3 regions of the Fructilactobacillus sanfranciscensis genome follow, and region 1 is predicted to be linked to each of the others. Evidence: predicted binding sites of a transcription regulator. Region 1 holds the regulator's gene; each other region holds the start of a gene.

Region 1 (6,970 bases):
AAAGAGAATTTATGAATTGGCCAAAGAATTAAATTTGCCAAGTAAAAAAATCCTAACAGCAGCTCAATCAAAAGGATATGATGTTAAAAACCATATGTCTGGATTAGATGCTGCAGAAGAAAAGACGGTAAAAGCAATGTTAAATAGTAACCACAAAGTAGCTGCTAAAAAAACAACAGCTAAACCTGCAGGTGCTAAGAGTACTCATACAAATAGTGGTAACCATCACACAACTACCGCTTCACAAAATCGTACTAATAGTGCAAAGCCATCTAATAACAACCATGTTAATAGTAATCAGCAAGGCAATCACTCAAATACCAATCATAGTGCAAGTAAAACTCAACATAGCAATAATTCACATAACAACAACGCTCAAAGAAATAGTGGAAAGCCACAACAAACTACTAATAAAACACAAACGCATGCTAAGAGTACAAGTACAACTCAAACTCGTTCAACCGATAGTGGAAGCGGAAAATTTGGTGGTAGTTTAAACAACCGTAATAACAAGAAAAAACGTCGTAATAACCGTAAAGGGCGTAATCCATTTGTTAGTATGTATTCAAAAAACCAACGAATTCGTCAAAATAAGAAAAAGGGACCTTCAGTACGTAAAGATCGTCCATTGCCAGAAGTATTAACTTACGAAGATGGGATGAATGCTCAAGATTTAGGTAAGTTATTACATCGTGAACCAGCAGAAATTATCAAGAAATTATTTATGCTTGGAATGATGGTTAATCAAAATCAATCACTTGATAAAGATACAATCGAAGTTTTAGCTGAAGATTATGGAATTAAGGCTGAAGAAAAGAAACATGTCGATGTTTCAGATATTGATAAGTTCTTTGAAGAAGCAGAAAATAATACAGCTTATGAGGCACCTCGTCCACCAGTTGTTACAATCATGGGACATGTTGATCATGGTAAAACCACTTTACTTGATTATTTGAGACATTCTCATATCACTTCTGGAGAAGCCGGTGGAATTACTCAAGCAATTGGTGCTTACCAACTCCATCTTGATGGAAAAGACATTACCTTCTTGGATACACCTGGACATGCGGCCTTTACTGAAATGCGTGCTCGTGGAGCAAATATCACTGATATTACAATTTTAGTTGTTGCTGCTGATGATGGAGTTATGCCACAAACCGTGGAAGCAATTGATCATGCTAAAGCTGCTGGAACTCCAATTATCGTAGCCGTTAATAAGATCGATAAAGCTGGAGCAAATCCTAACCACGTTAAAGAACAATTAATGGGTTATGGTTTAGTTCCAGAAGATTATGGTGGTGATACTATTTTTGTTGATATTTCAGCTAAAAATGGTACTAACGTTGATGATTTACTTAATATGGTTCTTCTTCAAGCAGACGTGATGGAACTTAAAGCTAACCCTAAACAAAATGGAGCTGGTTCAGTAGTTGAAGCTCGACTTGATCGTGGTAAAGGACCTGTTGCTACGTTACTTGTACAACAAGGTACACTTCATAAAGGTGATCCAATTGTTGTTGGTGATACTTTTGGACGTGTTCGTACAATGACAAACGAGCTTGGTCAAGAAATTGAATCTGCTACACCATCAACTCCAGTAGAAATTACTGGATTGAATGACGTTCCAGAAGCAGGAGATCGTTTCATTGTCTTTAATGATGAAAAAACGGCTCGTGCTGCTGGAGAAGAACGTGCTAAAGAAGCACAAATGGAAGAACGTAAACAAAATAATCGAGTTACACTTGATAATTTATTTGATTCAATGAAACAAGAAGATATGAAACAAGTTAATGTCATTATTAAAGCAGATGTACAAGGTTCAGTTGAAGCACTTGCTGGTAGTTTAAAGAAAATTGATGTAGAAGGTGTTAATGTTAACGTAATTCACTCATCAGTTGGAGCAGTTAATGAAAGTGATATTGCACTTGCAAAAGCAAGTAATGCAATTATTATTGGATTTAACGTTCGTCCTACACCTCAAGCAAAAATTCAAGCAGAAACTGATAAAGTTGATATTCGTCTTTACCAAGTTATCTATAACGCCATTGATGATGTGACTGCAGCTATGAAAGGTAAACTTGATCCAACTTTTGTTGAAGAAGTTACCGGTAGTGTTGAAGTTCGTCAAATTTACAAAGCTTCAGCAGTTGGTACAATTGCTGGTGGAATGGTAAACGAAGGTTACATTAAGAATGACAGTAAAGTTCGTTTAATTCGTGATAACGTTGTTAAATATGACGGTGAAATTGGTAGTTTGAAGCGTTTCAAAGATGATGTTAAAGAAGTTAAGCAAGGTCATGAATGTGGACTTACAATTGAAAATTACAATGACATCAAAGAAGGAGATGTTGTTGAAGCCTACCAAATGAAAGAAGTTGCTCCTAAATAATTAGAAAGGAGAGTTTTGACATGGCTCAATATCGGGTTGGAAGATTACAACAAGAAATTCAACGAGAAGTAGATGATATTCTACTAAAAAGAGTTCGTGATCCTCGAGTTCAAGGAATAACAATCACTGGAGTTAAAGCTACTGGTGATTTACAACAAGCTACTATTTTTTATAGTACTTTAAAAGACGATGAAAAAGATCAAGAACAAGTTCAAAAAGGACTTGATAAAGCTACTGGATTAATCCGTGGTGAACTTGGACATCGTTTGAGTATTTACGTTACACCTGAGATTCATTTTGAAAAGGATCAATCAATTCAATACGGAAGTAAGATTGATGAATTAATTAATAAATTAAAACGCGAACAATAAAAAAGGTGACTGAGAACAGCTCGTTCTCAGTCATTTTTGCGTACATAAATAAATGAGGTGATAACATGATTACTGGAATAATTCCTTTATATAAACCATTGGGCATGACGAGTTTTGATTGTATCAGTAAAATGCGGCATATTATTCACCAAAAAAGAATTGGACATAGTGGAACCTTAGATCCTAATGTAGATGGTGTTTTACCAGTTTGTTTAGGTCATGCCACTAAAGTAGTAGATTTTTTAATGGCATCTGGAAAAATCTATCGGGGTTCTATTACGTTAGGTTTTTCAACAACTACTGAAGATCTAGATGGAGAAATTATAGCTGAAAATTATGACTTTAAACCTTTAACTGATAAACAAATTCAAACTGGTTTAAATAATTTTGTTGGTAACATTACTCAAATTCCACCGATGTTTTCAGCTGTGAAAGTTAACGGTCGTCGTCTATATGATTATGCTCGTCATGGTGAAACAGTTGAACGGCCAAAACGAATTGCTAGAATAGATTACTTTAAAGAACTAGGTCAATCAATCATTGATGAAAAAACGCACACGCAAACCATTTTTTTTGAAGTAGGCTGTGGTAAAGGGACATATGTGAGAACATTGGCTGTAGATTTTGGAAAAAAGTTTGGTATTCCTGCTGTAATGTCACAACTAACTAGAATTAAAAGTGGAGGTTTCACATTAGACGAAACAGTTACTTTTGAACAATTAGAAAAAGCTTCCCAAAATGGTGAATTAGCATCATTAATTTATCCAATTGGTAAAGCTTTGGAAAATTATGTCAAAATTAATTTGACAGATCAACAATGGTCTCGTATCAAAAATGGAGCTTTTTTGCGTTTTAATGAAGTTAATTCAAATGATGAATTTGTTTTACTTTGTTATGATGGAGTTGATCGAGCATTATACGAACGCAGTGAAGAAAAGCAACAATATAAACCATTTAAAATGTTTAATCTTGATTAGGGGAAGTTATGAAAGTTATCAATTTGTCTTATCCAATTAGTAAAAAAATTGAATTTAAACGTCCAATTGTTTTAGCAATGGGTTTTTTTGATGGTGTCCATTTGGGACATCAAAAGGTGATTAAACAAGCTCAAAAAATTGCAAAGCAAAAGGATTTACCATTGGCAGTTTTAACTTATGATCACCATCCTGCTCTGGTTTACAAAAAATTGGAAGGAAATGCAGCTCGGTATCTTTCTATTTGGGAGAGGAAAGTTGATTTGTTTGCAAAGCTTGGTGTTGATATTGTTTATCGCGTGAATTATAACTTTGCTTTCCAGGCCCAAAAACCGCAAGCTTTTGTAGATAACTTTCTAATGCGAATGAATGTTGATACCGTAGTGGCAGGATTTGACCATACTTATGGAGCCAAAAAGGCAACAATGAAAGATTTACCAGGTTACGCACAAGGCCGTTTTAATGTAAACACCGTTCCAGCTGACCGATTAGATGATAAAAAGATTAGTTCTACGCGTATTCGTCGTAATTTAGAAGACGGTCATATGCTAACTGTTAATGATTTATTGGGATATTCATTTGAAACGACTGGTACAGTAATTCATGGATTAGCACGGGGACGGACTTTAGGTTTTCCAACTGCTAATCTTGAATATAGTGAATTTCAACAGCTTCCTTCTGAAGGAGTTTACATTGTAAGCATGCTAGTCAATGATCAATGGTTGCCAGCGATGGCTTCCATTGGCAGAAACGTAACTTTTGGGGATCATAATCCGGTTACAATTGAAATTAACATCCTAGGTTTTAACCAAAATATTTATGGTAATGAAGTTAAAGTTCGGTGGCTAAAGAAAATGCGTGATGAAGTCAAGTATACTGGTAAAGAAGCTTTGATTGAACAACTTAAACGGGATGAAATTAATACGCGTACGTATTTTAAAAATAATGGTTAAGCTTAATTCTTGACCTTAACTTTATTCCTTGGTACTCTATAAATGTACCTTAGCACTTGAAATGTGTGAGTGCTAAAAAGGAAGTGATGAAGATGCTGACAGAACGACAGTCAATGATACTAAAGTATATTATTGATGATTATTCTAAAACTGGTGTTCCTATTGGATCTAAGGCTTTAGCTGAACAATTACCGATTCATGTTAGTTCAGCAACGATTCGAAATGAAATGGCCGTTTTAAGTCATCAAAATTTCATTGAGAAGTTGCATACTTCTTCTGGAAGAGTACCTTCTAATCAAGGTTATCGATATTATATTGATAATTTAGCTAAACCTGCAAAGCTTGATACAAAGCGATTAGAGTACATTAGTGAAATGTTAGATGGTTCTTTTCAGCAAATTGATGAGATTGTTCGTCAGTCTGCTGATATCCTTTCACATCTTACTGATTATACAGCCCTAACGTTTAGTCCAGAATTAACAACTGAAAATACAATTAAGCATCTTCAGTTGGTCAATCTTGGGTTAAATCGCATGATGGTGGTAATCGTAATGGGAAATGAACAAGTGGAAAGTCAGTCATTTTTGGTAACGAATCAGTATATTGATTCACAATTATCACTCGCAACTAACTTATTAAATCAACAATTAGTTGGTAAAACTGCGTGTGAAGTTAAACAAGTTTTTCAATCAAAAATATTGACTGAGTTGCACACATATCTTCCTGATACAAATCAATTTGTTCGAGCAATTCAAGCTATTTTGAGTAAAATTGATGATGATCATTATTTCATTAGTGGTCAAATGAATATGTTCGAACAAAATGGCAAACAAGATTTTTCTAAAATCAAATCATTATATTCGATGTTTAATAACGATAACGGAATTGATGCTTTGTTAGAAAAAAGTTCAAAGCCAATTTCAGTTAAAATTGGAGCTGAATTTGATAATGATTGGTTAAAAGATTACAGCATAATTACCGGAAGTTATGATTTAGGTAATCATGGAATTGGTAGAATTGCGTTGATTGGTCCAACGCGGATGTCATATCCGAATATGTTGGGAGTAGTTGATGCCTTTCGCCACGAATTGAAAAATCGAATTTCCGGTTATTATCGTAGTTATGATCAGTAAAGGAGGGTTGAACATGTCAAAGAAAAAAGCTGAAGATAAGCAACCGATAATAAAAGATGAAGCGGTTGAAGAACCAAAGTCTGATCCTAAAGTTGATGCATTATCAGCTAAAATTGCTGAATTACAACAACAATTAGACGATTCACAAAATGATTATTTGCGTGCTCAAGCTGAAATTCAAAACATGCAAAAGCGTAGTCAAAAAGAACAAAGTGCCCTTGCTAAATATGGAGCACAAAGACTAGCTAAAGAAGTCGTTCCAGTAATGGATGATTTAAAGCGTGCTTTGCAAGTTCAAGTTGATAACGATAGTGGTCAACAACTTAAAACTGGAATCGAAATGGTTTACAAACACCTTGAAAAAGCATTAAATGACAATGATATCAAGGAAATCGATGCAGATGGGGTTGCTTTTGACCCAGAACTTCATCAAGCTGTTCAAACCGTTCCAGCAGATGATGATCATCCTGCTGATACAGTTGTTCAAGTTTTACAAAGTGGTTACAAACTTGCTGATCGGGTGCTCCGGCCAGCAATGGTAGTTGTAGCACAATAGTTATAACTATTAATTAAATAAAAAAATAAATTTAAAGAAGGTATTTAAAATGGCAAGTAATAAAATTATTGGTATTGATTTAGGTACTACAAACTCTGCAGTTGCTGTAATGGAAGGTGGAAAACCAAAAATCATCACTAATCCTGATGGTTCAAGAACCACTCCTTCAGTAGTTGCTTTTAAGAATGGTGAAATTCAAGTTGGTGAAGTGGCAAAACGTCAAGAAATCACTAACCCTAATACTGTTCGTTCAATTAAGAGTCACATGGGTGAAGAAGGATACACAGTTGACATTGATGGTAAAAAATACACACCACAACAAATTTCTGCAATGATTCTTCAATACATCAAAGGTTATGCTGAAGATTACCTTAGTGATACAGTTAGTGAAGCAGTTATTACAGTTCCTGCTTACTTTAATGATGCCCAACGTCAAGCTACTAAAGATGCTGGTAAGATTGCTGGATTAGACGTTAAACGGATTATTAACGAACCTACTGCTGCTGCATTGGCATACGGTTTGGATAAACAAGATAAAGACGAAAAAATTCTTGTTTATGATTTAGGTGGAGGTACTTTTGATGTATCTGTTCT
Region 2 (6,970 bases), 330 kb from region 1:
TTTTAGGATCACTAATTTGTTCTTCAAGTTTGTGAAGTTGGGCTTCTTCTTGAATAATCGTCGAAAAAGCTAATCGCATTTCAGCGATAATGGTGCGGTCAGAATGTAAGCCTGTATTTTGGGGAAGGTAACCAATCGTTAAATTTTTCTTTTGGTTGATAGTGCCTTCACTCGGAGATGTTTCACCGACTAGCATTTTTAAAAGTGTTGATTTACCAGCTCCGTTTTGGCCTACCAACCCAATTTTACTATTAGAATTAATCGTTAAACTAAGATCAGAAAAGATGGGTTCACCATTAAATCTCTTGGTTAGATTATTTGCTTGTAAAATAATCACAAAATCGCCTTCTTTCTCTGTCAATTTTACCATACTATCGCTAATGGCTTGTGAATTTAAAAAGTTCAAATTTCACAAACTTTAGTTTTATGGTAAGATATAGTGTAAAAGATATTTAAATTTTAAGGAGCAAAAGGCAATGACAGAGACCAAGATTCCACGTGCCACCGCTAAAAGGTTACCGCTTTATTATCGTTATTTAAACATTCTCCATGATGGTGGAAAAGATCGGGTTTCATCAAATGAATTAGCGGAAGCAATTCACGTTGATTCTGCAACAATTAGACGAGATTTTTCATATTTTGGTGCCTTAGGTAAGCGAGGTTACGGTTATGATGTTGATGATTTAATTGAGTTTTTCAAAAATATTCTTCATCAAGACCGATTAACCAATGTTGCTTTAATTGGGGTCGGTAATTTGGGACATGCATTATTAAACTTCAATTTTCATCAAGACAGTAATATTCGTATCTCAGCAGCTTTTGATACGAATCCCAAAAACATTAACACCATTCAAGGTGGAGTTCCCATTTATCCAATGGATCAAATTGTCGCTCAGTTAAAGGAACAACAAATTAGCGTAGTGATTTTGACGGTTCCATCAAACGTTGCTCAAGAAGTCGCTAATCAAGTGGCTCAAGCTGGCGTTAATGGAATTTTGAATTTTACTTCAATTCGTTTAAACGTACAAGCTGGAATTCGGGTTCATAATGTTGACTTAACTAATGAGCTTCAAACTTTAATTTATTTTATCGATCATTATGATAAAAAGAGTGATGAAGACGAATAAAAGAGTGGGGGTAATTTATTTGTGCGAGCCAATTAAAAAATATTTTACCGTAGCTCTTTTTTTATTATCATTTTTTGTCTTTTTTATTGGATTTCAAGCTGTTAAGGCTGATGGAATTCATGAATCAGCGTGGGTAAAAGATAATGCCCAGGTCCTAAATCAAACGACAATTAATCAAATTGATCATCTCAACAAGACTAGCTTGAAAAAAATTAAAGGCCACCCTCAATTAGCGGTAATTACGCTTAATGGTCTGCCCAATGGGGAAAGTAGCATTGAAGATTATGTCCATGATCAAATGAAAAAGTTAGGAATTGGTCAAAAAGGTTGGAATAACGGGATGTTGTTAGTGATTGATACCAAAGATCACGTTAATCGATTGGAAGTTGGTACTGGATTAGAAGCAGCTTTACCAGATGGGGCGAAATCTAGCTTAGTCAATGAGAAAATTCAGCAAGCTTTTCAGCAGCATGATTACAATCTAGGGGTGAGTCAGCTAACTAATCAGGTTTATCAATATTTAGCCGTGCACCAAAGTGAAATTAGTCAGCCGAATAATGTGAATGATTCACAATCTGCGACTCCGGGAATTGAAGATAATAGTGCAGCAGCTGTCTTACAAAGAAACAAAGCAAGTGTGGCATTCATTTTATTTTTAGCAATTTGTTTTGGATTAGTTGGTTTCGCAGTAGCTAAGTTAGTTTTTCCCAAGCTTCGGAATCGGGATCAGCATACCTTAGTACAGCAACGCTTTGCTAAAACAGGAATTACGGACAATCAATTATTAAAAAGTTTAAATCAATTTGTAACGGATGAGTTGCAACAAAATCAAAGTTTTAACATCAGACACTTAAGTAATCCGGAATGGTGGTATTTGTTAAACTCGCTTCATTTAAAACAGCCAATTAGTTTAGCTCAAAATCCTAAGTTAGAAATGGAAAAGGGCAATCCGCTTTATCAGCAACAACTAATTTCCAGTCAAACACTAGTAAGTTATCAAACGCAACTGCAACAACGGAAACAAGCAAATCTTCAAGTTGTGGTCCAAGCAGCTCAGCAGTATGCCGTGCAACATCATTTTCCAGGCGATGTAAATCAATTTGTGAATGATACCGTTCGCCAAATTGCCCAGTTAACCTGGTTCGGTTTACCAGCTACGACCGCTGAATTTCAAACTAGTTTACAAAATGCCTTAGAAATTAGTTTGGCAGATGCAACTTTGCACTACCAGATTGATAATGATGCTAGTTTACGTGCTAAAATGAAAAGAGCTGGCATTCATAATCCAGATCAATACATCAATGATTTATCAGATGAGCAAAAGAAACGTTTTGTAACCAATGGCTTAGTGAACACTGCTCTGTTATTGGGAGCACTTAGTTTATTAAGTCATTCCAATTCTGATTGGCATGATGATAATTTTCCTCCATTTGGTGGTGGATTTGGTGGAGATTCAGGATTTGACGCTTCTGACTTCGGAAGTGGTTTCGGTGGGTCTGGCGATGATGATGGTGGCGGATTTAATTTTTAATCACAATTATTATAGATAAAGGAAAAAGAATATGACTAAAAATACAAAAATAACTTTAAGTATTGTTGGAGTAATTGTCTTTTTGGTAATTGCAATCGGTGGGTGGTTTATCATGACCCAAAATAGTTTGCGAGTTCAACAACAAAATGTTGACCAACAATGGAGTAACGTTGAGGTTCAATTGCAAAGACGGGCAGATTTAACTCCTCAATTGGTAGGAGCCGTTAAAGGTAATATGAAGAACGAACAAAAGATTTTCGGGAAGATTGCGGATGCTAGAAAACAATATGACAATGCTAGTACCCCAGCTGATAAAGTTAAACAAGCCGATAATTTGAACAAACAAACGCAAGTTTTGATTAATGCTGTTCACGAAAATTATCCTGAATTGGCCAGTTCATCAAATGTTAATGATTTGATGACGCAAATTGAAGGTTCAGAAAACCGAATTAGTCAAACTCGTCGCGATTACAATGATGCGGTTCAAGTTTATAACCGAAAAGTAGTTTCTTTCCCAAGTAGCATTGTTGCTAATAATGCCGGGATGAAAACTAAGCCATTTTTCCAAAGTGCTCCGACTGCTAGTCAAGCACCAAAAGTTGATTTAGATAATTAAAATTTAAATGAAAATAGCTTCAAAACTAGAGTTTTTCTTTAGTTTTGGAGCTATTTTTTTGACCACTAAAACCGATATTTTGACCTCATACCTTACTTTTGACTACAAAATCATTATTTTAGGTTAAATTGTAAACACCAATTAAGGGGGATAAAAATGAGTTTTTTAAATGCAAAATAATTAACCAAAGTTTACAAGAATAAAGTAGCAGTTGATAAGATTGATTTACAAATTGAAAAGGGTGAATTTGTGACAATTTTAGGGCCAAACGGTGCGGGAAAGTCGACAACGATTGAAATGTTGACAGGACTTTTACAACCAACTTCCGGTTCGATTCAGTTAGAAAAGATTAATCCCACTAAAAAGGAATATCGAACTAAAATTGGGATTGTTTTCCAAAATAGCGTATTAGATAGCAAATTGTCAGTTCAAGATAATTTATACTTAAGAGCTGAGATGTACAAAAACGTTACCCCAGCTGATATTTTAGAAATTGCCCATTTAATTGGGATTGATAATTTTCTTAAACAAAAATATGGAACTTTATCGGGAGGACAACGCAGACGGGTTGATATTGCGAGAGCACTATTACATCGACCAGAAGTTTTATTTTTAGATGAACCAACGACTGGATTAAAAGTGAGGTAACCGGACTATTAATCGGTTCGTTTTGCTATTTGTTAGTAAGAATGACACAAGCACAAACTTTTACCGATACACGCTTTAACATTATTACTGGGGTCATTTCACAAATGATTGGCAATGAAAAAATTTCAGCTGGACTAACTTATTTAATTCATTTTGGACTAATATCAGTGATTTTTTTAGGGACTTTCTACGTTAATGGTTGGATTAATAGTTGGCATGGATTACTCATTGTAGTTATTAATTTTTTTGTTATCTATCTTCTAGTATGGTTAGGAATTATTGTTTGGAATAAGGCTAGTGCTAAGGAAACCAATAAACAGCTGAATAAATTTAATCAGAAATAAAAAGTTTAGGACGTTTATTTTGTCATTTAGCTAAGATTGTATTATATTAGTAAGTGAAGTTAGCACTCTTTATTTGTGAGTGCTAAAAAAGAAATTTTGGAGGTTTTAGATATGTTACAACCAATTGGTGATCGTGTAATTATTGAGGTTAAAGCTCAAGCAGAAAAGAATATTGGTGGCATTGTTTTGGCAGAAAATGCTAAACAAAAACCAACAGAAGGTAAGATTGTTGCAGTTGGAACTGGTCGTATTTTAGACAACGGTGAAAAAATTGCCCCTGTAGTTAAAGAAGGGGACGTTGTGATGTTTGATAAATACGCCGGAACTAAAATTGAATATGACGAAAAATCATATTTGGTAATGCACGAAAATGACTTACTTGCAATTATTAAATAATCTAAAGAACAACTAATGAAGAATAAGAGGTAATTAATATGGCTAAAGAGATTAAATTTTCTGATGACGCCCGTAGCGAAATGCTTAAAGGGGTCGACAAATTAGCAGATACAGTTAAAACTACAATGGGTCCTAAGGGACGGAATGTCGTTTTGGAAGAAACAGCTGGTAACCCAACCATTACTAATGATGGGGTTACGATTGCTCGTGCAATTTCATTGCCAGATCATTTCCAAAACATGGGTGCTAAACTAGTCGCTGAAGTTGCATCAAAAACTAATGATGTTGCTGGTGATGGTACGACAACTGCTACGGTTTTAACGCAAGCAATTGTTAAAGAAGGCATGAAGAACGTCACTGCTGGTGCTAACCCAGTTGGTGTTCGTCGTGGAATCGAAAAAGCAACTGCAGCTGCCGTTGCTGGGCTTCACAAGATGAGTCACAAAGTGGAAAACAAAGAAGATATTGCTCAAATCGCATCAATTTCATCTGCCAGTGAAAAAGTTGGTAAATTAATTGCAGATGCCATGGAAAAAGTTGGTAACGACGGAGTCATTACCATTGAAGACTCTAAAGGGGTTGAAACCAGCCTTGATGTCGTTGAAGGAATGGAATTTGACCGTGGTTACATGTCACAATACATGGTAACTGACCAAGAAAAGATGGAAGCAGATCTTGATAATCCATACATTTTGGTAACCGATAAAAAGATTAACAACATGCAAGATATCATGTCACTTCTTCAAGAAGTTGTGCAACAAGGTCGTTCATTGTTAATCATTGCCGATGATATCGGTGGTGAAGTTCTTCCAACCCTTGTATTAAACAAGATGAGAGGAACCTTCAATGTAGTTGCTGTTAAAGCACCTGGTTTTGGTGACCGTCGTAAAGCTCAATTACAAGATATTGCAGTTTTGACTGGAGCAACTGTCATTACTGATGACTTAGGTCTTGAATTAAAGGACACTACCCTTGAACAATTAGGTCAAGCTAACAAAGTTAACGTTACTAAAGACAAGACTACGATTGTTGAAGGTAAGGGAAGCAAAGAAGCCATTGCTAAACGAGTTAACGAAATTAAAACTCAATTAGCTGCTACAACTTCACAATTTGATCGGGAAAAACTTCAAGAACGCCTTGCTAAATTAGCCGGTGGTGTTGCTGTTATCAAAGTTGGTGCTGCTACTGAAACTGAATTAAAAGAACGCAAGTACCGCATTGAAGATGCTTTGAACGCAACTCGTGCTGCCGTTGAAGAAGGCTTTGTTCCCGGTGGTGGTACTGCATTCATCAACATTCTTAAAGACGTTGATGCAGTTGAAGCTACTGGTGATGAAAAGACTGGAGTTGAAATTGTCAGTCGGGCCTTAGAAGCACCAGTAAAACAAATTGCTGCTAATGCGGGAGTTGATGGTGCCGTGGTCGTTGATCACTTGAAACAAGAAAAACCAGGAATTGGTTACAATGCTGCGGATGACAAATACGAAGATATGATTGCTGCCGGAGTTGTTGATCCAACCAAGGTTAGTCGCTCAGCACTTCAAAATGCTGCATCTGTTTCATCATTGTTATTAACAACTGAAGCAGTCGTTGCTGAAAAACCAGAAGAAAACAATGCTGCACCTGCTATGCCACAAGGAATGCCTGGAATGATGTAAAAACATGTAACTAGTATGTAAAAGATAATTGTTAAATTCGTTAATAACTTGTCCTATGTGTACATTAGTTTAATGGATATAGAGGAGTCTAGCTATGCTAAATGAAATATTGATAATAAAATGGCTGAAAATCTTGAATTAATAGTTATAAATTATCTTAATAGTCAAGTTGGACTTTCTATGAGTAAACCATATCTTAATGAATATTTTATACAATTTAAAGATTTTTCTAATAGCAATTCAGAAAATGAACTTGAACGTATTGAATATAATATGAATGTATTTTTGGGTATGGTAGCTGTTTTAGAGCCAGAAAAACGGGAAAAGATTAATAACTATATTGATGAATTCGATGAAAAATCAATGGATAATACTAAAATAAATAAAATTGAAAGTTATGCATATGATTTTTTAGAAGAAATAATTAGTAATGTGACATATAAAATTTTTAAGGAAAGTTCGCAAATTTGTGAGCTTTCTTTTTTTTTCATTAAGATTTGTAGTACAATTAACACCATGTTGAAAATACAAATTAATTATTAAATAGGAGCAAGTTTCATGTGGCGATATTTAAAAAGATTGATTATCGGACGTCCGCTCAAAAGCACTGATGAGTCAGGACAGTCATTAACAAAATTTAAAGGGTTGGC
Region 3 (6,970 bases), 430 kb from region 1:
TCTTAAAGGAGAATCAATTATGGATAATGAAGTTTCAAGCTCTAATTATTTGAGTTTTAGTTTTTTAGGTTTAATTATAAAAAGACATTTAAAGTTAATCTTATCATCAATTGTCTTTTTTGTAGCAATTTCATCATTTATTACATATGGTGTAATGAGACCTAAATATACATCAACAACTGATTTACTTGTAAATCAAAAACTAAGTAAAAGTCAAGCTGCAACTCAACCACAACAATTACAAGCAGATGTTCAGAGAATTTATACCTATAAAGATATTATTACAAGTCCTGCTATTCAAAATACTGTTAAAAAAGATTTAGCAGGTGAGCCAGGTATGACTAAAAAACCTAATATTAGTGTTCAAAGTCAAGAGAACTCTCAAGTTTTTTCAGTTTCTGCTACTGCTAATAATCCTTATACAGCTTCTGACGTTGCCAATGAAACTGCAAAAGTATTTCAGAATAAAATCAAAAAAATGATGGATATTAATAGTGTTACAATTGTTTCAAAAGCAACTCCCGTATTAAAACCAACTTCTCCTCATTACATGTTAAATATTTTAGCTGGACTATTAATTGGTTTATTGATTGGGTTAGGTGCTTCATTATTGTCAGAATTTAATGATAAATCAGTTACAAATGTAGATTATCTAGAAGGTTTGGGCTTAAATAATCTCGGTTTAATTTATGAAATTGATAAAAGTGATATGAAAATAGCTACTAACAAACATGGTAGGCGAATTGATAACCATGAAAGAAGGGTTTAGGTATTATTATGAGTTTATTTAGAAAAAATAAAAAATTAGACGATAACACAATGAAAAACGGTGCCCCCTTGATTGTAGAATACAAACCTACTTCTCCAATTGCTGAACAATTTCGTACTGTTAGAACTAATATCAAATTTTCTATTGTTGCAAACCAAAATAAAGTGGTTTCGATTACATCAGCTAATTCTTCAGAAGGAAAAAGTGTATTTAGCTCTAATTTAGCTTGTACTTTTGCTGAACAAGGTGAAAAAACAATTTTGATTGATGCTGATATGCGTCGTCCGACTGTATATAAGACTTTTATGGTATCTAATCAAAATGGTTTATCAACGTATCTATCTGGAAATTCAAATCTAGATGAATCAATACTTAAAACTGATGTAGATAATTTAGATGTGATGGTAAGCGGGCCTGTTCCCCCTAATCCAGCAGAATTAATTGGTAGCGATAGATTTAAGAATTTATTAAATACATTGTCAAAATATTATGAATGGGTACTGATTGATACACCTCCTGTTAATACAGCAACAGATGCTTCTTTGATTGCTGCCGCTTCTAATGGAACCATTATCGTAGTTCCTCAAGGAATTGCCGATAAAAGTTCAGTAAAAGGTGCTATTGAACAACTTAAAAAAGTTAATGCAAAGATTCTTGGGTCTGTTATGAACCGTGTAAATGCCAAAAAAACTGCTGGTTATGGTGGATATTATGGTGGATATTATGGAGTTGATGACAAATGATAGATATTCACTGTCATATTTTGCCCGGTGTTGATGATGGTTCGCCAGATATGGAAACATCTTTGAAATTAGCTGAAGTAGCAGAAAAAGAAGGGATTACTGCAGCTTTATTGACTCCTCATCATATGGACGGAGAATATGTCAACCATAAGAATGATGTAGAAAAAGAGGTAGCTGAGTTCCAAAAACAAATTAATGATCATGGGATTAATTTCAAAGTCTTTCCTGGGCAAGAAGTTCATATTACTGGAGAATTACTTTATGAAATTGATGACGGAGATATATTATTTGCTGATCCTTATAATCGTTATCTTATGTTAGAGTTACCTCATACCGGTGTTCCTGAATACACAGAAAATATGTTATTTGAATTAATTGCTCGTGGGATTACACCAGTTATCGTACATCCTGAAAGAAATTATGGATTTCAAGATGACCATGATTTGTTGTATTCTTTTGTTGAACAAGGAGCTGCAACACAATTAACTGCAAGTAGTTATTTAGGAGTATTTGGAAAAGAAGTAGAAAAATTTACTGAAGAAATTATTAAAGCCAATTTAGGAACTACTTTTGCTTCAGATGCACATAATTTTAAAGGTAGACGTTACAGAATGGGCGATGCTTACAATAAATTAAAAAAACAGTTTGGCATTAAAATGGTGGCTCGTTATGAATACAATGCAAAAGCTATTTTAAATGGTGACGATATCGAGCAAGGTACAATTATGCCTATTAAGAAAAAAAAGAAATTTTTAGGTTTGTTTTAATTAACATTAAAATAATATTTAGTATGTATTTTTTTGATGATTTTATCTAATATAACTAAGGATAGGTAGTACGACATCAATTAAACCGTGATCTCTAATTTGTGCAACAGCTAAGCTCCGTTCTTTTGGGTTAAACAACATTTCAATTTGTGGTTGATAATCTTTAAATAGCAAGCTTATAACAAGTGCAACAATTTTAAAAACTTTTAACTTATTAATTTTCATACATAATTCCTTATCGTTTTTAAAATAAGTATATAACAAAAAAGACATAACCAAAATGGTTATGTCTTTTAAGCTAGCAGCTAATTATTTACTTGCTTTTTCGTTAGCTTCAATTTTAATTGTGTCATTGTTGTGATCAAGAACAGCTTTAATATTCTTAATTTCTTGGTGATCCAAGTAGAACATAGCAATCTTATCACGTAATTGTTGTTCAATTACACGACGGAGTGGACGAGCACCCATTGCTTCATCGTAACCTTGTTCCATCAACCAGTTTTTAACTTCATCGCTGATTTCAAGTTTCATGTCTTTTCTTGCTAAGGTGTCGTTCAAGTTATCAATCATAAGATCAACAATCTTGCTTAAGTCTTCCTTAGTTAAGTGACTGAATTCAACAATAGCGTTGAAACGGTTTAAGAATTCTGGTCTGAAGTATGGAGCTAAACGATCCATAATCTTCATATCTTCTTTTTGGTTCTTAGTGATTGCATCACTACTGAATCCGGCATTTGAAGTTGCAATGATAACTGTGTTCTTAAAGTTAACCACGTTACCTTGACCATCAGTTAAACGACCGTCATCCATTACTTGAAGTAATAGGGTAATAACTTGTGGGTTAGCTTTTTCAATTTCATCAAGTAAGACGATTGAGTAAGGATTTCTTCTTACACGTTCAGTAAGGGTATTACCGTTATCGTTGTAACCAACGTAACCAGCAGTAGCACCAATCATCTTTGAGACAGCAGTTTCATCTTGGTATTCTGACATATCAAGACGGATAATTGAATCTTCATCGTTAAACATGTCTTTTGCTAATTGTTTAACTAATTCAGTTTTACCAACACCAGTAGGTCCAACGAATAAGAATGAACCGATTGGCCGGTTACCGTCATCAAAACCAGCACGGTTACGACGAATGGCATCAACTACAGCGTCAACAGCTTCATCTTGACCGATGATGTGTGATTTCAAACGACTGTCCATACTCTTCAAACGTTCCATATCGTCAGTACTCATTTGTGATACTGGAATTCCAGTTAAACGTTCTACTGAATCTGCAATATCAGAAGGTTTAGCAACTGGTGTTTCAGTGTCATCAGTTTCACTCTTAAGTTTCTTTTCGATTTCAGCAATCTTAGCTTTATCTTTAGCAGCTTCTTCGAATTTTTCAGCTTTAGCGTGTGCAGCTTTTTGGTCTTTAGCAGCTTTAAGTTCTTTTTCAAGACTAACCTTGTCAGTAACAGGGTTCTTAGCAGCTAAATGAGCAGCCGTCATATCGATAAGATCAATTGCTTTATCAGGTAATGATCTTTGAGGAATGTATTGTTCTGAGTATTCAATTGCAGCTTTCAAAACATCATCTGGTAATTTAACTTGATGATGATCTTCGTATGATTTACGAATTCCTTTTAAGATTTCAAAAGTAGTGTCTTTGCTAGGAGCGTTAACTACAACATCATTGAAACGACGTGCTAAAGCAGCATCTTTCATAATTGTGTTACGGTATTCGTCTTGAGTAGTAGCACCAATTACAGATATTTCACCACGTGAAAGAGCTGGCTTCAAGATATCTGATAAACCTTTACCACCAGTTTCGTCACCTGAAGCACCTGCTCCAACGATTTGGTGAATTTCATCAAAGAATAAGATAACGTTCTTACGTTCTTTAACTTCTTTAACTAATTTTTGGATGTTTTCTTCGTAAGCACCACGGTATTGAGTACCGGCTTCTAATGAAGAAAGATCGATTGAAATAACTTGTTTGTCTTTAATTGTTGCAGGAACATCTCCCTTAACAATTTTTTGAGCTAAACCTTCAACGATAGCAGTTTTACCAACACCGGCATCACCAACTAAGATTGGGTTATTTTTAATTCGACGACTTAAAATTTCAGCCGTTTCTTGAATTTCTTTATCACGACCAATAACTGGATCAAGAAAACCTTGTTTAGCTTCATCAGTTAAGTTACGGCCAATTTTATCAAGGTAACTTTCTGCCTTTTGTTGTTGTTTTGCTTGAGTAGGGGTAGCACCGTTATGACTACCAATTTGACCAGGAATTTGACCTGTTCTACGCATTTCTGCGACTTGTTCAGGAGTTAGTACGTGTCCATTAACAGAGTAACGAGCATTTGCGTCATTTCCCATGTTGTTAAATAAACTATTGAAAATGTCATCCATTCCGCTTCCGCCAAATGGGTCGTTTCCAAAACCGTTGTTTGCCATTGTATAATCCTTCTTCCAAGTTATATTAGGGCACCTATAATTAGCACCCTGATTAGATAAAGTTGTTTTCAACTTCGTACTTATATTATAAAACGGCTGAGTAATGAAGGTTAGTTATTTGCTCAATTTTAGTCAAAAATGGTCAAAAATTAAGATTTAATTAATCAGATCTAAATTTAATTTAAAAGCGATACAATAGAAAAAATATTTAAAATTACGCTATTGTTTGTTAAAATGTAAATATTGTCTAATTACAGTTTTATAAAAATTGTCTAATTATCGTTTTAAAGAGGAGCCCAAACTATGGAAGAGAGTCGTATTCAAAGAAGTCAATTTGAAAATAAACCCAAGAATCATAAAAAAAGAAATATTATTTTATCAGTGATTGCAGTGCTTATTTTAATTTTATTAGGATTTGGAGCTTATAAGTTTGCCTCAATTAAAGGTGCTGTTGATAGTGCTTATAAAGATTCTGGAATAACTAAGGAACGTAATACTTCTAAGTTATTGAGCCAGAAGAAACCAATCTCAATTCTATTGATGGGAACTGATACTGGTGAATTGGGACGTGACTATAAGGGAAGAACTGATTCAATGATGGTAATTACAATCAATCCAAAAACTAAGAAAACACTAATTACTAGTATTCCTCGTGACACAGCCGTTAACATTCCTGGATTTGCTGATGAAGGGGTTAACAAAATTAATTCCGCTTATGCTTACGGTAGTTCCAAAACTTCAATTGAGACTGTGCAAAAAATGTTGAACATTCCAATTGATTTCTATGCTGTTCTTAACATGCATGGATTGGAACAAATTATTAATCAAATTGGTGGCGTTAACATCAAACCACTTTTAACTTTTGATTATGAAGGTTATCACTTCACTAAGGGAGTTACTACTCATATGAACGGTAAAAAAGCTCTTGCTTATACTCGAATGAGATACGATGATCCTGAAAATGATTATGGTCGTCAAAAACGTCAACGCCAAGTACTTGAAGCAGTTGCTAAAGATAGTGGTTCCGTTGAAGCTCTATTGAATCCTGGATTTATTAATTCGCTATCTAAATCAACTCAAACTGATATGACTTTTGGTGATTTAACTTCAATCACTAAAGGATATCTTGGAGCTCGTGATAACATGGATAATTCATACATCCAAGGACAAACTGGTAAAGAAATTAATGATTCAGTTATGCAAGTAACACCAGAATCAGAATTACAAAACACTACTAATCAAATCAGAAACAATTTAGGACTACCAGAAGCTGAGACTGGTGACATTGCGGTCAACAACTAGGGATAGGAGTGTGAACAAATTTTGGAATATACTAATTTACAATACTTTCTGTTTAAAATTGGAAATCTTTTGAATTCTGCAATATTTGCTATTCTTGTAGCGGTTATTCTGGCAACTGCCATTGTCGTTTACTTTTTTGCACAAGCTTCTCATGATAACCCTAAACTTTCTGAATCAAAATTAAAGAAGATTAAAACATGTCAAAAAATTAGTTTATTTATTTTTGGAATGCTTATTGTAATTTTATTCATTGGAAGATACTTTTCTGATGGAATTGATGATCCTAATACTGTTATTAATGATAAGGAAACTCGCGTAATCGCTAAAGGTAAAGTTCTCAAAGTCAATCATCGTAAAGGTACGATGATAATTTTGCCTAATGGTAAAAAAAGTAGTGGTAATGTAATCAAAATCACTCCTAATGAATCTCATGTAATGCTTGGAACTCCAAATATGAAAAAATATGATGGAACGCATATTTTTAAAAATCAATTGAATAAAATTGATGTAGGAGATTACGTTAAGATTCAAAATCATCAATACATTTTCAAGTATAAAAATCATTCTAAGTTTAGTGAGGATAAAAAAACTGAAAAACAAGTTAAACAAATAAATGATTATGATGTAAATGGTGAAGTAGTAAAAACTAAATCTAATCCATATAAATATAGTTATATTTATGGATTAAATAGTTAAAATTATGAAAGTGAGTGGGAGTAGCTTAATGCTAACAAAATTAAAATTAATCTTTCCAAATGAAAAAAAAATCAGGTCCAATATTTCGTTAACTTTTTTTGGTGTATACCTAATAATGATGTTTGCCACTTTGGTATATGCTTATTGGATTCCCACTAATAAAGTATTTTTCGGGATGATACCGGATCTTTCAACTTTATTTTTAATAATTGGTTGTTTAATTAGTGTGCTAATGCGAAAAC

Evidence for each region. Region 1 encodes HrcA, which represses chaperone genes, less so after heat shock. Its sites were predicted from a motif close to TTAGCACTCNNNNNNNNNGAGTGCTAA; they were not measured.
Region 2: groES (co-chaperone GroES) is a predicted target of HrcA. The motif match lies at 4,326-4,352, and genes of this name have one in related genera.
Region 3: PY770_RS06595 (ATP-dependent Clp protease ATP-binding subunit) is a predicted target of HrcA. The motif match lies at 4,804-4,830, and genes of this name have one in related genera.

What each region holds. Positions count from the first base shown of each region.
Region 1 is NZ_CP118925.1:829,347-836,316, reverse strand. Features, by position in the region: gene infB (translation initiation factor IF-2) at 1-2,389, shown strand, start outside; gene rbfA (30S ribosome-binding factor RbfA) at 2,410-2,760, shown strand; gene truB (tRNA pseudouridine(55) synthase TruB) at 2,826-3,737, shown strand; gene ribF (riboflavin biosynthesis protein RibF) at 3,746-4,687, shown strand; gene hrcA (heat-inducible transcriptional repressor HrcA) at 4,780-5,820, shown strand; gene grpE (nucleotide exchange factor GrpE) at 5,834-6,376, shown strand; gene dnaK (molecular chaperone DnaK) at 6,426-6,970, shown strand, end outside.
Region 2 is NZ_CP118925.1:500,238-507,207, forward strand. Features, by position in the region: gene PY770_RS02545 (ABC-F family ATP-binding cassette domain-containing protein) at 1-370, opposite strand, end outside; gene PY770_RS02550 (redox-sensing transcriptional repressor Rex) at 477-1,127, shown strand; gene PY770_RS02555 (TPM domain-containing protein) at 1,147-2,658, shown strand; gene PY770_RS02560 (LemA family protein) at 2,690-3,274, shown strand; partial or broken gene PY770_RS02565 (ATP-binding cassette domain-containing protein) at 3,494-3,919, shown strand; gene PY770_RS02570 (DUF3021 family protein) at 3,964-4,266, shown strand; gene groES (co-chaperone GroES) at 4,378-4,662, shown strand; gene groL (chaperonin GroEL) at 4,701-6,320, shown strand; gene PY770_RS02585 (hypothetical protein) at 6,441-6,863, shown strand; gene PY770_RS02590 (APC family permease) at 6,879-6,970, shown strand, end outside.
Region 3 is NZ_CP118925.1:1,258,552-1,265,521, reverse strand. Features, by position in the region: gene PY770_RS06615 (YveK family protein) at 20-769, shown strand; gene PY770_RS06610 (CpsD/CapB family tyrosine-protein kinase) at 778-1,512, shown strand; gene PY770_RS06605 (tyrosine-protein phosphatase) at 1,509-2,279, shown strand; gene PY770_RS06600 (hypothetical protein) at 2,322-2,504, opposite strand; gene PY770_RS06595 (ATP-dependent Clp protease ATP-binding subunit) at 2,589-4,730, opposite strand; gene PY770_RS06590 (LCP family glycopolymer transferase) at 5,034-6,032, shown strand; gene PY770_RS06585 (accessory gene regulator B family protein) at 6,054-6,728, shown strand; gene PY770_RS06580 (hypothetical protein) at 6,961-6,970, shown strand, end outside.